DNA from 2 places in the Xylanimonas ulmi genome. Region 2 is predicted to be linked to the other one. Evidence: predicted binding sites of a transcription regulator. Region 2 holds the regulator's gene; the other holds the start of a gene.
What was found. The regulator HspR, encoded in region 2, represses chaperone genes until heat shock. The targets are predictions, from matches to a motif close to AAGTTGAGTCNNNNNGACTCAACTT.
Positions count from the first base shown of each region.

Region 1: clpB (ATP-dependent chaperone ClpB) is a predicted target of HspR. The motif match lies at 4,588-4,612, and genes of this name have one in related genera.

Region 1 covers NZ_SGWX01000001.1:2,925,312-2,933,621, forward strand. The annotation lists gene EV386_RS13560 (zinc-dependent alcohol dehydrogenase) at 1-224, shown strand, start outside; gene EV386_RS13565 (xylulokinase) at 217-1,845, shown strand; gene clpB (ATP-dependent chaperone ClpB) at 1,873-4,539, opposite strand; gene EV386_RS13575 (cupin domain-containing protein) at 4,647-5,003, opposite strand; gene EV386_RS13580 (alpha/beta hydrolase) at 5,123-6,181, shown strand; gene EV386_RS13585 (AlkA N-terminal domain-containing protein) at 6,321-8,033, shown strand; gene EV386_RS13590 (methylated-DNA--[protein]-cysteine S-methyltransferase) at 8,082-8,310, shown strand, end outside.
Region 2 covers NZ_SGWX01000001.1:3,444,927-3,453,236, forward strand. The annotation lists gene EV386_RS15825 (ABC transporter permease) at 1-603, opposite strand, end outside; gene EV386_RS15830 (ABC transporter ATP-binding protein) at 687-1,427, opposite strand; gene dnaK (molecular chaperone DnaK) at 1,657-3,513, shown strand; gene grpE (nucleotide exchange factor GrpE) at 3,510-4,124, shown strand; gene EV386_RS15845 (DnaJ C-terminal domain-containing protein) at 4,235-5,254, shown strand; gene EV386_RS15850 (heat shock protein transcriptional repressor HspR) at 5,258-5,713, shown strand; gene EV386_RS15855 (hypothetical protein) at 5,796-6,557, opposite strand; gene EV386_RS15860 (sigma-70 family RNA polymerase sigma factor) at 6,708-8,310, shown strand, end outside.

The DNA.
Region 1 (8,310 bases), 520 kb from region 2:
ACACCGCGTTCCCGGCGGCTAACGCCCGCCGCAAGGGCCTGACGTTCCGCATGGCGCGGCGCATGAAGGAGGTCTACCCGCGCGCGATCGACCTGGTCACGAGCGGGCGCGTCGACGTGCGCTCGCTCGTCTCGCACCGCTTCGCGCTCGACGACGCGCCGCGCGCCTTCGAGGTCGCCGTGGCCCGCGAGGGCCTCAAGGTCGTGGTGACCCCCGGTGGTTGAGCCCGTCGAAACCACCCACCCAGTGCCCGACCCCGTCGAAACCACGTCGCCCCCGTGGGTCATCGCGGTCGACTGCTCCACGACCGCGGCCAAGGCCGTCGTCGTCGACGCCGCCGGGGCCGTGGTCGCCTCCGCCGCATCCCCGCTGACCACGTCGACGCCCGCCCCGGGCTTCCACGAGCAGGACGCGACCGCGTGGTTCGAGGCGACCGCCGCCGCGGTGCGCTCCGCGGTCGGCGCCCTGGGCGACGCCGACCGCGCGCGCATCGGCGCCATGGCGGTCACCCACCAGCGCGAGTCGTTCGTGTTGCTCGACGACGACGGCGCCCCGCTGCGGCCCGCGATCCTGTGGGTCGACTCGCGGGCCGCCGAGCAGATCGCCCGGATCGGGTCGCGTCCGCTGCCCGACGGCCGCTCGGTGCACGAGGTCTCGGGCAAGCCGCCCGACACCACCCCCGCGATCTACAAGCTCGCCTGGCTCGCCGAGCATGAGCCCGGCGTCGTCGCGCGCGCCGCCCACCTCGCCGACGTGCAGGCCTACCTGGCGCTGCGCCTGGCGGGGCGGCTGGCCACGAGCCACGCGTCGGCCGACACGCTCGGCCTGTTCGACCTCGCCCACCTCACCTGGTCCCCCGCCCTGCTGTCCGCGGCCGGTCTGCGCGCGGACGAGCGTCCCGCAATGTCGGCCAACGCGGCGGTTTCAACGACTTTGCGGGACGCTCGTCCGCGCGCCGGACTCGGGCTGCCCGAGTTGGTGGCCGCGGGGGAGGTCATCGCGGACCTGCGGCCCGACGTCGCCGCGGCCCTCGGACTGCCCCGGCCCGTGCCGCTGGTCGCGGGGATCGGGGACGGCCAGTCGGCCGGGATCGCCCTCGGCGTCGCCGAGCCGGGCGTCGCGTACCTCAACCTGGGCACCTCGATGGTGTGCGGCGTCGAGGTCGCCGAGTACCGCACCAGCCCGGCGTACCGGACGCTCGCCGGCACGCGACCGGGCACGTTCGTCCTGGAGACGGTGCTCAACGCGGCCGCGTACGTGGCCGACTGGGTCACCACCTTCGCCGGCCTCGACCACCAGACGCTCACGGCCCGTGCGACGGCGATCGCCCCCGGCGCCGAGGGCCTGCTGGTCCTGCCCTACTGGAACGCCGCGCAGACGCCGCACTGGGACCCGCTCGCGCGCGGCGCCGTCGTCGGCTGGCACGGGCGGCACACCACCGCGCACCTGTACCGGGCGGTGCTGGAGGGCGTCGCGTTCGAGCTGCGGCTCCAGCTCGACCTGCTGGAGCGGGACACGGGCGCGCGCGTGGGTGAGCTGCGGGCGGTCGGCGGTGGGGCGCGCTCGCCGCTGTGGGCGCAGGTCGTCGCCGACGTCACGGGCCGCACGGTGCGCGTGTGCGCGGACGGCGAGGTGAGCGCCGCGGGGGCGGCGATCCAGGCGCAGGCCCGGTTGAGGACCGGCGCAGTGACGGGCGCCAGCCGCTTCGTCACCGAGGGCCGCGACGTCACGCCCGACGCCGACGCCCGGGCCGCCTACGATCCCCTCTTCGCGGCCTACCGCACCCTCTACCCCGCCCTGCGCGCCACCTTCGCCCTCGCCGCGCCGACCGCCCCCTCCGCATAGGGACGCGGAAGGGGCGGTCGGCGGCGGTCAGGACCCGGGAGTGGTCAGCGTCAGGCCGCCGGTGTCGATCTCGTCGGGGCGGTCGACGCGCACCGTCGAGCCGTCGTGGACCTCGCCCGCGAGCAGCATGCGGGCCAGGCGGTCGCCGATCTCGCGCTGCACCAGGCGGCGCAGCGGGCGCGCGCCGTACGCCGGGTCGAAGCCCTCCAACGCCAGCCACTCGCGAGCCGCGGGGGTCACGTCGAGCTGGATGCGCCGGTCCGCGAGCCGCGCCGCGAACGCCCGCACCTGCAGGTCCACGATCTGCCCGAGCTCGTCGAGCGACAGCGCGTCGAACACCACGACGTCGTCGAGCCGGTTGAGGAACTCGGGCTTGAACGACGCCCGGACGGTGGTCATCACGGCCTCGCGCTTGGCGTCGTCGGACAGGGTCGGGTCCACGAGGAACTGCGAGCCGAGGTTCGAGGTCAGCACCAGGATGACGTTGCGGAAGTCGACGGTGCGGCCCTGGCCGTCGGTCAGGCGTCCGTCGTCGAGCACCTGCAGCAGGATGTCGAAGACCTCGGGGTGGGCCTTCTCGACCTCGTCGAGCAGCACCACCGAGTACGGCCGGCGCCGCACGGCCTCGGTGAGCTGGCCGCCCTCCTCGTAGCCGACGTACCCGGGGGGCGCCCCGACCAATCGTGCGACCGAGTGCTTCTCGCCGTACTCGGACATGTCGATGCGCACCATGGCGCGCTCGTCGTCGAACAGGAAGTCCGCGAGCGCCTTGGCGAGCTCGGTCTTGCCGACGCCCGTGGGCCCGAGGAACAGGAACGACCCGGTGGGGCGGTCGGGGTCGGCGACGCCGGCGCGCGAGCGCCGCACCGCGTCGGAGACGGCGGCGACGGCGGCCTTCTGCCCGATGAGGCGTGCGCCGATGACGGTCTCCATCGACAGCAGCTTCTCGGTCTCGCCCTGCAGCAGCCGCCCGGCGGGGATGCCGGTCCAGGCGGCCACGACCTCGGCGATCTCGTCGGCGCCAACCTTGTCGGCGATCATGGGCGCCTGCTCGGCGACGCCCTCGGTGGCGCCCTCTCGCGCCTCGGCGTCGGCGAGCTCCTTCTCGACGGCGGGGATCTCGCCGTACTGGATGCGCGCGGCGCCCTCCAGGTCGCCGTCGCGCAGCTTGCGCTCGGCGTCGACGCGCAGCTCGTCGAGGTGCGCGCGCAGGTCGCCGACGCGGTTGTGGCCGGCCTTCTCGGCCTCCCACCGGGCGGTCAGCGCGGCGAGGGCCTCGCGCTTGTCGGCGAGCTCGGCGCGCAAGCGCTCGAGCCGCTCGACGGAGGCGGCGTCGCGCTCGGCCACGCCGCGGACGCCCGCGGCGGAGCGCGGCGACTCGTGGGCTGAGTCGGCCGACTCCGACAGCACGACCTCCTCCATCTCCAGGCGGGTGACGGCGCGCTGCAGCTCGTCGATCTCGATGGGCGAGGAGTCGAGCTCCATGCGCAGCCGCGAGGCGGCCTCGTCGACCAGGTCGATCGCCTTGTCGGGGAGCTGGCGCCCGGAGATGTACCGGTCGCTGAGGGTCGCGGCGGCCACGAGCGCCGAGTCGGCGATGGTGACCTTGTGGTGCGCCTCGTAGCGCTCCTTGAGCCCGCGCAGGATCGCGACAGTGTCTTCGACCGACGGCTCGCCCACGAAGACCTGCTGGAAGCGCCGCTCGAGCGCCGGGTCCTTCTCGATGTGCTCGCGGTACTCGTCGAGCGTGGTCGCGCCGACCATGCGCAGCTCGCCGCGGGCCAGCATGGGCTTGAGCATGTTGCCCGCGTCCATGGCGCCCTCGCCGCCCGCGCCCGCGCCGACGACGGTGTGCAGCTCGTCGATGAAGGTCACGACCTCGCCGTCGGACGACTGGATCTCCTCGAGCACGGCCTTGAGCCGCTCCTCGAACTCGCCGCGGTACTTGGCGCCGGCGACCATGCTCGCCAGGTCGAGGGAGACCAGGCGCTTGCCGCGCAGCGAGTCGGGCACGTCGCCCGCGACGATGCGCTGCGCCAGGCCCTCGACCACCGCCGTCTTGCCGACGCCGGGCTCGCCGATGAGCACGGGGTTGTTCTTGGTGCGCCGCGACAGCACCTGGATGACGCGGCGGATCTCGGCGTCACGCCCGATGACGGGGTCGAGCTTGCCGTCGCGCGCGCGCTGCGTCAGGTCGGTCCCGTACTGCTCGAGCGCCTTGTAGGTGCCCTCCGGGTTGGGGCTGGTCACGCGCGCGGATCCGCGCACGACGGGCAGCGCGCCGCGCAGCGCGTCGGGCGTGGCTCCGGCGGCGGTGAGCGCCTGGGCGGCCGGCGACTGCCCGGCCGCGATGGCGATGAGCAGGTGCTCGGTGGACACGTACTCGTCGCCGAGGCCCTGGGCCTCCTTCTGCGCGTTCTCCAGCACGACGGCGGTGGCGCGGCTCGCGCTCGGCTGCGCCGTCGTCGTGCCGCTGGCCTGCGGGAGCGCGACAAGCGCGGCGCGCACGGCGCGGCCGATCTCCTGAGCGTTCGCGCCGACGGCGTCGAGCAGGCCGACCGCGACGCCGCCTTGCTGGGCGAGCAGTGCGGCGAGCAGGTGGACGGGTTCGAGTTGGGGGTTGCCCGCCGCGGACGCCGACTGGACGGCGTCACCGAGGGCCTGCTGGGACATGGTCGTGAACTTGGTGTCCATAGGTGCTCCGTACTGGGTGACAAGGTGCCTGACGAGGGAACCGGCCCAAAGTTGAGTCTATTCCACTCAACTTCTGGGGCAAGCCCTCCAGGCGCTCGACGGCGCCGTCACTCCTGCGGCACGAAGTGCTCCGAGAGCTCGAACGTCCCCGACGTCTCGACGATCACGGCGCGCATCGCCGTCGTCGCCCAGGTCTGGTGGACCTCGCCGACCTCCCAGACGATGAGCGTCCCGGGCCCGACCGACCGCCGCGGGCCGTCGGCCACCGCGACGTGGCCGCTTCCCTCGACCACGGCGAACGCCTGCGCGAGCGGGGCGGCGTGCGCGCCGATCGTGCCACCGGCGTCGATCCGCGCGAACGTCACACGCGTCGAACCGTCGGTGACGGCGGGCAGGAAGTCCATCGCGACGCCCGCGCTCTCGAACCGGAGCAAGGGCGCTGCGGGCAGCGTGAGGATCCTCATCGCCCCACGCTAGGCGCACCGTCGCGCACTGGTGCGCGCGACGGTGGGCCGCGTTCGGTCAGGGCCGAGCGCGCCACCGCCAGGCCACATCGCGCGCCGCCGTCGGGCAGCATGGGGCCATGCACAGCCGCAGCGACGACACCGGTGTCGAGGGCCCCGAGGCCACCGGCGACGACACCTCCCCCGCGTGGCGCCCCGACCTCCTGGGCGACGGCTTCGAGCGGCGCACGCTCCACCTGCCCGACGGGGCGCAGGTCACCTTGGTGCGCCTGACCCCCTCGCTCACCGACGACGACGGGGCCGCCCGCCGCGTCGCGGTGCTGTACGTGCACGGCTTCGTCGACTACTTCTTCCACCCCCACCTGGCGCGGGCCCTCGCCGACCCGGGCGCACTGGCGGGAGGCGACCCGGCTGGCGTGCGCGGCTACGCGTTCTACGCCGTCGACCTGCGCGGGCATGGGCGCTCGCTCGCCGCGCACACCGCGGCGGGCGGCGACCCGAACCTCGTCGCCGACATCGCGCTGCACGCCCGCGACCTTGACGCCGCCGCCGCGGCGATCCGGGCCGCAGGCCACGAGAGGCTCGTCGTGCTGGGCCACTCGACGGGTGGCCTGATCGCGACGCTGTGGGCGGCCGCGCGGCCGGGCCGCGCCGACGCGCTGGTGCTCAACAGCCCGTGGTTCGACCTCAACGAGCCGTGGCTGCTGCGCGGGCCCGGGACGCGCGTGATCGACGCCGTCGCCCGCGTCGCGCCGCGGCTGCCCGTCGGTGGGCTGGCCGAGCACTACGGGCGCGCGCTGCACGTGGTGACCGGCGGCGAGTGGGACTACGACCTCGCGTGGAAGCCGCACGCCGGGTTCCCGGTGCGGGCCGGGTGGTTCCGCTCGGTGCGCGCGGCGCAGGGGCGCGTGCGGCGCGGAGTCGATGTCGGCGTGCCCACGCTGGTGCTGGCCTCGGCCCGCTCGGGACCGAGCCGGCGCGCGCACGACGCGCTGTTGACCACGGACTCGGTGCTCGACGTCGGGCACATCCGCCGCGCCGCCCAGCGCATCGGGTCGGACGTGCTGTTCGTGCCGGTCGAGGGCGGCGCGCACGACCTGGCGCTGTCGCCGCGCGCCGGGCGCGAGGAGTATCTGCGCGCGGTCACCGCGTGGCTCGCGGCGCGGGCGCCCGCCTGACGGGCTGGGCCATCGCCGCCATCGGGGTCGTGGCCGGCGCCGTGATGGACGGTGTGGGGCTGCGGGCCAACCGCGCGCACCGCCCACGATGTCCGATTTCCGCTAGCCCAGGCCGCGGGCCGCGCGTCAGGATGCTGGCATGGCCACCGTCAGCACCGACCCCTTCGCCGAGCGCTACCGCGCGATCGCCGCGCGCGACGCCCGGTTCGACGGCCAGTTCTTCACGGCGGTCCGCACGACGCGCGTCTACTGCCGCCCGTCGTGCCCGGCGCGCACCCCCAAGCCCGAGAACGTCACGTTCTACCTCACCCCGGCCGCCGCGCACGAGGCCGGGTACCGCGCGTGCAAACGCTGCCTGCCCGAGGCCGCGCCCGGCTCACCCGCCTGGAACCTGCGGCGCGACCTGGCCGGACGCGCGATGCGCCTGGTGGCCGACGGCGTCGTCGACCGCGAGGGGGTCGGCGGGCTCGCCCGGCGGCTCGGCTACAGCCCGCGGCAGGTGCAGCGCCTGCTCGTGGCGGAACTGGGCGCGGGCCCGCTCGCCCTCGCCCGCGCCCAGCGGGCGCAGACGGCGCGGGCGCTGCTCGTCGGCGCCGACCTTCCGCTCGCGGACGTCGCCTTCGCGGCCGGATTCGGGTCGATCCGCCAGTTCAACGAGACGATCCACGAGGTCTTCGCCACCACCCCCGGAGCGCTGCGCGCGTCGGCCGCGCGCGTCCATCGGGCGCGGACACACGGGACCGCCGCTGGCGCACACCCCCGGGTGACCGCCGCCGGGTGGACGCACGAGCCTGCTCGCACGTCCGCGCCCGCCGCGTCCACGACACCCGAGCCTGGTCCTCCGTCTGAGCCCGTCGCGCCCGTCGCGACCGACCCAGCCTCGCTCGATCCGGTGCGGCTCACGCTCCGGCTGCCCGTGCGCGCGCCGTTCGACGCCCCGGGGATCTTCTCCTTCCTGGCCGTCCGCGCGGTCGCGGGCGTGGAGTGCGCCTCGTCCGACGACGACGGCGCGCTGCGCTATGCGCGCACGCTCGCGCTCCCCCACGGGCCCGCCGCGGTCGAGGTCACGGCTACGCCGGACGGGTCCGGCGTGGGCTGGAGCCTGCGGCTGCGCGTCGAGCTCACCTCGCTCGCCGACGTCGCCACCGCCGTCACGCGAGTTCGACGGCTGTTCGACCTCGACGCCGACCCGGTCGCCGTCGACACGGCGCTCGCCGCCGACGCCGCGCTCGCGCCGCTGGTCGCCGCGACCCCCGGCATCCGCGTGCCGGGCGCCGTCGACCCGCACGAGCTCGTGGTCCGCGCGATCGTCGGCCAGCAGATCTCCGTGGCCGCGGCGCGCACGCACCTGGGACGCCTCGCGGCCCGGCTCGGAACGCCGTACCGATCCGGGTTCGACGGGTTGACGACACTCTTCCCCACACCCGCCGCGATCGCGGCAGACGTGCCCGTCCCCGTGCCCGGCAGCGACCAGGCCGCCGACCCCGCGCGCCCGCTGCGACTGCCCGCGCGCGGCGTGGCCGCCGTCGTCGGCGCGGCCACGGCGCTGGCCGACGGGAGCCTCACGGTCGACGTCGGCGCCGACGCCGACGAGTTGCGCAGCGCGCTCGTCGCCCTCCCCGGCGTCGGGCCGTGGACCGCCGCCTACGTCGCCATGCGTGTGTTGGGCGACCCGGACGCGTGGCTTGAGGGCGACGTCGCGCTGCTCGCCGGGGCGAGCGCGCTCGGCCTCGCGCCGCCGCCCGACCTGCCGGCGGGGCGCCGCCATCGCGACCTGGCCGCCCGCGCCGCCGCCTGGGCGCCGTGGCGCTCGTACGCGGCGATGCGCCTGTGGCAGGCCGCGGCGCCCTGACCGGCCCTGCCCTGCCCTCCCCTGACCGGACCATCGAGAGGAACCCTCATGCCTGCCGCACGCTCCGCCACCCTCGCCACCCCCGACGGCCCCTTCACCGTGGTCGTCGACGGTGACGCGGTGATCGCGTCCGGGTGGACCGACGACGTCGCCGCGCTGGTCGCGCTCGTGCACCCGTCGCTCCGGCCGGTCGCGGTCACGCCCGACGCTCCCCCAGCGAGCGCACCACCCCAGGTCTCGGGGTCCGGTCTCGCGGCCCCCGCCCTCACTGACGCCG
Region 2 (8,310 bases):
GTTGGTCTTGGGGACGACGGCGGCCACGAGCGACCCGATCGCCAGCAGCGCGGCCAGGCCCAGCAGGATGCCGACCAGGGTGAGGGCCAGGTTCTGCGGCATCGCGATGGGCGTCATCGCGGCGGCGACGGCGACCATGACCACTGCGCCCAGCAGGGAGGCGGCCACGTTGATCAGGGCGTGCGCGGCGAACAGGGCCTGCGGGCGCATGGGCGAGGCTGAGAACAGCGTGAGCACTCCCTTCTCGCGGAACCCGCCGAAGGTGGCCGGGAGGATCGCGAGCGTGGTCATCCCCATACCCATCGCGATGAACCCGGGGATCAGCGCCAGGATGACGGCCGACCCGTAGATCGGGTGGCCCTGGGCGTCCTGCCACCCATACCCCTGGGCGACCTCGCGCAGCTCGGGCGCCATGAGCATGTTCACCAGCAGTATCAGCGTCGGGAACGCGACCCAGAAGATCGAGGAGTCGCGCAGCCACACCTTGGCCTCGGTGGCCAGCAGCGTGGTGAAGCCGCGCCCGAGCAGGCCGGGGCGCGCGGCTCGCGTCGGGGCGGTCTGCGGCGCGGCGGTCGGCGGCGCGTCAGTGGCGATGGAGGTCATGTCGGCGGTCCTTCGGATGTCCGGGGGAGGTCAGCGGCTCGGCGCGGGCGCGGGCGCGGGGGCGCTCAAGAGGCTCAGGAGGCTCAGGCGAAGACGTGTCGCGGCGAGCTGGCGGCGGTGCGCGCGACGAACACGTCCTCGAGCGAGGCGGCGTCGGGGGTCGCGGCGATGAGGTCGGCGGGTGTGCCCTCGGCGACGACGCGGCCTGAGTCGATGAGCACGAGGCGGTCGCACAGCCGCTCGGCCTCCTCCATGAAGTGGGTGACCAGCAGCACCGTGGTCCCCGCCTCGCGCACCGCGCGGATCGCGTCCCAGACGTCGCGGCGCGCCTGGGGGTCCAGTCCGGTGGTCATCTCGTCCAGGATCGCCACGGCGGGCTTGCCGATGAGCGCGAGCGCGATCGACACCCGCTGCTTCTGCCCACCCGAGAGCGTCTTGAACCGGGCGTCGGCCTTCTCGGTCAGGCCCAGCATGCCGATGAGGTTGTCGACGTCGGCCGGGTTCGCGTGGAATGCGGCGAACATGCCCAGCGCCTCGCGCACCGTGATCTTGTCGTGGAGGTGGGTCTCCTGGAACTGGACGCCGATGTGCTCGCGCACCGCCTCGGGGTGGGCCTGCGGGTCCACGCCGAGCACCGTGATCTGGCCGCCGTCGGCCTGGCGCAGCCCGGCGACGCACTCGACCGTTGTCGTCTTGCCGGCGCCGTTCGGGCCGAGCACCCCGAAGATCTCACCGGGGCGCACCTCGAACGACACGTCCTGGACGGCGACCTTGCCCGGGTAGGCCTTGCGGAGGTGGGTGACCCGGATGGCTGCGCTCGTCATGGCGACCATGGTCCGTGACCGTCGCCATCCCGATTCATGCCTGTGAGCAGAAGGTTCCATGACCTGGCCGCAAGTGAGCGACGGTCGCCGGCGTCGCACGGGGATTTCGCTGCGCGTGAAAGTTGAGCGGGCCAGGCTCAAGTTTCGCGACGCTGGCTTGCCTTGCCGGGAGACGCGAACTAAGTTGAGCGCAGCAGACTCAACCCAGTACCACCGGAGGAACACCACCATGGCTCGAGCAGTCGGCATCGACCTCGGCACCACCAACTCCGTCGTCGCCGTCCTGGAGGGCGGGGAGCCCACCGTCATCGCCAACGCCGAGGGCGCGCGCACGACGCCGTCGGTCGTCGCGTTCTCCAAGACCGGCGAGGTGCTGGTCGGCGAGGTCGCCAAGCGTCAGGCCGTCACCAACGTCGACCGCACCATCTCCTCGGTCAAGCGCCACATGGGCACCGACTGGTCGGTCGAGATCGACGACAAGAAGTACACCGCGCAGGAGATCAGCGCCCGCGTGCTCGGCAAGCTCAAGCGCGACGCCGAGGAGTACCTCGGCGAGCCCGTGACCGACGCCGTCATCACCGTCCCGGCCTACTTCAACGACGCCGAGCGCCAGGCCACCAAGGACGCCGGGCAGATCGCCGGCCTCAACGTGCTGCGCATCGTCAACGAGCCCACCGCCGCCGCGCTGGCCTACGGCCTCGACAAGGGCAAGGAGGACGAGCTCATCCTCGTCTTCGACCTGGGCGGCGGCACCTTCGACGTCTCGCTGCTCGAGGTGGGCAAGGACGCCGACGACGGCTTCGCCACCATCCAGGTGCGCGCCACCTCGGGCGACAACCGCCTGGGCGGCGACGACTGGGACAACCGCGTCGTCGAGCACCTGATCAAGCAGGTCAAGAACTCCTCGGGCGTCGACCTGTCCAAGGACAAGATCGCGCTGCAGCGTCTGCGCGAGGCCTCCGAGCAGGCCAAGAAGGAGCTCTCGTCCGCGACGAGCACCAACATCTCGATGCAGTACCTGTCGATGTCGGAGAACGGCCCCATCCACCTGGACGAGAAGCTCACGCGGGCCCAGTTCCAGCAGATGACCCAGGACCTGCTCGACCGCACCAAGGCGCCGTTCCACAACGTCATCCGCGACGCCGGCATCTCCGTGTCGGACATCGACCACGTCGTCCTGGTCGGCGGCTCGACCCGCATGCCCGCCGTCGCCGACGTCGTGCGCGAGCTGACCGGCGGCAAGGAGCCCAACAAGGGCGTCAACCCGGACGAGGTCGTGGCCGTCGGCGCCGCGCTGCAGGCCGGCGTCATCAAGGGCGACCGCAAGGACGTCCTGCTCATCGACGTCACCCCGCTGTCGCTCGGCATCGAGACCAAGGGCGGCGTGATGACCAAGCTCATCGAGCGCAACACCGCCATCCCGACCAAGCGCTCGGAGATCTTCTCGACGGCCGAGGACAACCAGCCGTCGGTGGCGATCCAGGTGTTCCAGGGCGAGCGCGAGTTCACGCGCGACAACAAGCCGCTGGGCACGTTCGAGCTGACCGGCATCGCGCCGGCGCCGCGCGGCGTCCCGCAGGTCGAGGTCACCTTCGACATCGACGCCAACGGCATCGTGCACGTCTCGGCCAAGGACCGCGGCACGGGCAAGGAGCAGTCGATGACCATCACGGGTGGCTCGGCCATCCCGAAGGAGGACATCGACCGGATGATCAAGGACGCCGAGGCGCACGCCGCCGAGGACAAGAAGCGCCGTGAGGAGGCCGAGACCCGCAACCAGGCCGAGGCCTTCGCCTACTCGATGGAGAAGCAGATCGCGGACAACCGCGACAAGCTCCCCGCCGACGTCGTCACCGAGGTCGAGGCCGACATCGCCGGTGTCAAGACCGCCCTGGAGGGCGAGGACGCCGACGCTGTCAAGGCCGCCTACGAGAAGCTCGGCGCCTCGTCGCAGAAGATCGGTCAGGCGCTCTACGCCCAGCAGGAGCAGGCGGCCCCGGCCGACTCCGAGGCCGCGGGCTCCGCGCCGTCGTCGGACGACGACGTCGTGGACGCCGAGATCGTGGACGAGGACGAGTCCAAGTGACGGACGAGTCGCAGGGCGCCGGTCAGGTGCCGGAGGGCGACAAGCCCTTCACGTTCTCCGACAAGCGCAAGGTCGACCCGGCGACCGGCGCCCCCCGTGAGGGGGGCGCCCCCGCCGCCGACGAGGCGTCCGACGTCGACCCGCTGTCCGGGCTCGACTTCGAGCCCTCGGCCGAGACCGCCGAGCTGGAGAAGGCCAAGGCGGAGGCGGCCGAGCACCTCGACGCGCTGCAGCGCGAGCGGGCGTCGTTCACGAACTACCGCAACCGTGCGCTGCGCGACCAGGAGGCCGCGCGCGCCCGGGGGCTGGAGGACGTGCTGACGGCGCTGCTGCCCGTGCTCGACGACATCGAGCGGGCCAAGGCGCACGCCGAGCTCACGGGCCCGATGGCGGCGATCGCGGAGAAGCTCGACGCGTCGCTGGCGAGGTTCGGGATCGAGCGCTACGGCGTCGTGGGCGAGGAGTTCGACCCCACGGTGCACGACGCGCTCATGCACCGCACCACCGCCGACGCGGAGTCGACCACCATCGAGTTGGTCATCGAACCGGGCTACCGCATCGCCGACCGCGTCGTCCGCGCCGCCCGCGTCGGCGTCGTCGGCCCCGAATGACCCGCGAGGTACCGGTCCTCGGTCGAGGTACCGGTCCTCAATCACCGAGGACCGGTACCTCGACCGAGGACCGGTACCTCGGCGGGGTGGAGTGAAGGGAGGCGGGGGTTGTGACCGGGCAGGATTGGATCGAGAAGGACTTCTATAGCGCGTTGGGCGTCGCCAAGGACGCTGACGACGCGGCGATCAAGAAGGCGTACCGCAAGCTCGCGCGCCAGTACCACCCCGACCAGAACCAGGGCGACGCCAAGGCGGAGGCCAAGTTCAAGGAGATCGGCGAGGCGTACGCCGTGCTGTCCGACGCCGAGCAGCGCAAGCAGTACGACGCCATCCGGACGATGGCGGGCGGCGGCGCGCGGTTCCAGGCCGGCGGCCCAGGCGCGGGCGGCGGCGGGTTCGAGGACATCTTCGGCGCGATGTTCGGCGGGGGAGCCCCCGGCGACTCGCGCGTGCGCTACTCGACGGCGGGCGGCGGCGGATTCGAGGACATCCTCGGGTCGATGTTCGCCGGAGCCGGAGCCGGAGCCGGAGGCGGGCGCGGCTTCGGCGGCGGGCGCCGTGCGGGCTTCCAAGCACCCGAGAAGGGCGCCGACCTCGCCGCCGAGACGACGCTGCCGCTGCGCACCGCGGTGCAGGGCGCCACCGTCGAGCTCACCGTCGACGGCAAGAAGGTCACGACCCGCATCCCCGCGGGCGTCAACGACGGGCAGAAGCTGCGCATCCGCGGCAAGGGCCGACCCGGCGGCGCCGGAGGCGCGGCGGGCGACCTGGTCATCACCGTCCACGTGGGCGCCCACCCGGTGTTCACCCTGTCGGGCCGCGACCTGCGCGCGAGCGCGCCGGTCACGTTCGCGGAGGCCGCGCTCGGCGCGCAGATCGAGGTGCCGACGCTCGGCGGCGACACGGTGCGCCTCAAGGTTCCGGCCGGCACGCCGTCGGGCCGCGTGCTGCGCGTCAAGGGCCGCGGCGTGACGACGCCCAAGGGCACGGGCGACCTGCTCGTGACGGTGCAGGTCGTGGTGCCGCAGAAACTCAGCAAGAAGGCCAAGGAGGCGCTGGAGGCGTTCGCCGCCGAGAGCGACCACGTCGACCTGCGCGCCGACCTGGTGGCGCGCGCCGCCCAGGCCTGAGCCATGAGTGACGACGCCCCTGTCCTGACCGTCTCCCAGGCCGCCGCGCTCGCGGGCATGCACCCGCAGACGCTGCGCCAGTACGACCGGCTGGGCCTGGTCGTGCCGCGGCGGACGATCGGGCGGGGGCGGCGCTACTCGCGCCGCGACGTCGAGAACCTGCTCGAGGTGCAGCGGCTCGCGCAGGTCGAGGGCATCAACCTCGCCGGGATCAAGCGCATCCTCGACCTGGAGCGGCACGTCAGCGCACTGGAGGGGCAACTCGCCCAACTTCTGGCCTACCAGGCCGAGCAGTACCAGGCCGAGCGCCGCGTGTTCGCCGCGGGCACGGAGGGCGACGTCGTCGTGGTGCAGCGTGGGCGGCGCGTGCGGTATTCGGACCTGCGTGAGGGCGACTCGCGGGCCGCGAGCGGCGCGCTCGTGCTGTGGCGTCCGAGCCGGGGGTCGCGCGAGGGCTGACGCCGGCGCGCACCGTCAGCGCGTGCGGCCGGTCTGTGTTTCGGCGCGTCGGCGGATGTGGCGCTCTCCGCGTGCGCGCGGGTCAACGCCCGAGGTGGCCCAAGAGGTCGACGGCGTCGGCGTGCGTGGCCGGCAGCCTCTCGATCCACACGCGTGTGGGACGGCGCATCGCGCCCGCCAAGCCGAGGATCTCGGCGTTCTTCTCCACCACGCGACGCAGCGTCTGCGCCAGGTGCGGGGTGACGTTCGTGCGCGAGGTCAGGACGGCGTACAGGCCGTCGGTCAGCACCGCCATGGGGTGCCCTTCGCCGAAGACTTGGTCGAGGGTGCGCCCCACGGTCGCCGACCGTGCGGTGCGCCGCCACGTGTCGAGGTCGTCGAGCGCGACGTCGAGCACCACGAGGCACGCGGTCTCAGCCACCGCGGTCCCCGAGCGCTGCGCCTCTCCGTACGCCTCGCGGAGGCGTTCGCCCAGGTAGTCGGCCGTGGGCAGCCCCGTCGAGGGGTCGCGGACGGATGCCTGGCTCGCGGCTCCCTGGCTCTCGGCCCAGCCGACCGCCACGGCGCGCAGCGCCGCCGGGTCCGTGGGGCAGCCGGTCGTGCGGTACAGGCACATGACATCGTCGAGGGCCTCGCCCATTCCGACACCGGCCACGGCGCGCGCGGCGCCCAAGCGCTGGGCGGCGGCGACGGGGCTGCGGTCGGCCTCGACGGCCTCGGCGAGCGCGTCGACGGCGGGGTGATACCAGTCACTCGGTCGCAGCCAGACGTCCGCGAGGCTCGTGGCGCGCCAGCGGTCGCGCAACTCGGCGGCCCTTGGCACGCCAGCCTGGAACCTGCTCACGTCACACACCCCCCATGGCGTCCCATCATCGCCCACCGTCGCGCGTTCAACCACCCATCGCTTCTGTCCACAGTGTGGTTTCACCCTCGGCAGGTGGGTGACACGCACCTATAGTGACCAAGGTAACCCAAGGTGTCCCTTGGGATAGGTGTGGCTGCCCGAGGTCGGGAGTACGGAACGGACGTCTATGTCGAATCAGACGATCAGTTCCCTTCGCCGAGCGATGCGGAGCTGATCGTCGGGGTGCGCTCGGGAGACCTGAGCGCGTACGGCGAGCTCTACGGGCGGCACGCCGCCGCGGCTCGGCGGCTGGCGCAGTCGTACGTCCGCAACGCCTCCGACGCCGACGACGTCGTCTCGGACGCCTTCGCCCGGGTGCTCGGCGTTCTGCAGGCAGGCCAGGGTCCCGACCAGATGTTCCGCGCCTACCTCTTCACCGTCGTGCGCAATGTCGCGGTCGAGATGACCCGCGGTAACCAGCGCATGCGCCCGACCGGGGACACCGCCACGTTCGAGTCGGCCCTGTCTGCGGAGCCCTCGTCGGAGGACCCGGCTCTGGCCGGCTTCGAGAAGACCGTCGTGTCGCGCGCCTACCAGAGCCTGCCCGAACGCTGGCAGGCCGTGCTCTGGTACACCGAGGTCGAGGGCTGCACGCCCGCTCAGATCGCGCCGATCCTCGGCCTGACCCCGAACGGCGTCTCGGCGCTCGCCTACCGTGCGCGCGAGGGCCTGCGGGTCGGATACCTCCAGCAGCACCTGTCGAGCGAGCCCGCCGATGGGTGTCGGACGGTCAACGCGCTGCTGGGCGGGTACGTGCGTGGTGCGCTCGCCAACCGTGAGGTCGCGAAGGTCGACGCCCACCTCAAGGAGTGCGGCGACTGCCGCACCCTCGTTCTTGAGCTGTCCGACGTCGCACACGGGATGCGTGGCGTGATCGCGCCGCTCGTGCTCGGCGTCGCCGGGCTCGGGCTGCTCGGCGCGCTCCCGTTGGGCGCCCTTGCCGGTTCGACGGCGGCCGCGGCGGCCACCGGGGCCGCTGCGACGGGCGCGGCTGCGACCGGCGCGGCTGCGACGGGCGCGGCGTCCGCTGCGGGTACGGCCGCCGCCGGAACTGCTGCTGCGGGTACGGCCGCCGCCGGAACTGCTGCCGCAGGCACCGCCGCCGCCGCCGGCACGGCCGCCGCCGGGACCGCCGCGGCTGCCACCGGGTCCGCCGTCGCCACCTCGGTCGCCGTGACGGCGGGCGCCGGAGCGCTCGTCGGCGGCACCGGCATGGCCGCAGCGGCGGGCGCGGTCGCCGTCGCCGCCGTCGGTGTGGTGACGATGCTTCAGACCTTGGCGCCGGTCACCGACGTCCCCGCGCCCACGCCGACGTCGATCGTCCAGCAGGCGCCCTCGGTCTTCGATCCGCCGTCGATCTCCGGCCCGGTGGACATCGGGCCGTCGGACACCTCGGTGCTGGGGCAGGCGATGATCGTCGCCGAGCCGGCGAAGCTCTCGGTCGTGCCGGTCATCACGGGAACGCTGGAGCCGCGCGTCCCGCAGCGGGTCGCGATGCGTGTGGTCAACACCGGCGAGCAGATCGCGCGGGACGCCACGGCCCGTCTCACGCTGGCGCCCGGTCTCGAACCTGACTTCACCCACCTGGTGTTCGGGAATGCCGCGTCGGTCCTCGGCCTGCCGATCTCGGCCGCGGCGCTGCGCTGCGAGCTGGCGGACGACGGCAGCGGCGACGTCGTGTGCCACCTCGGTG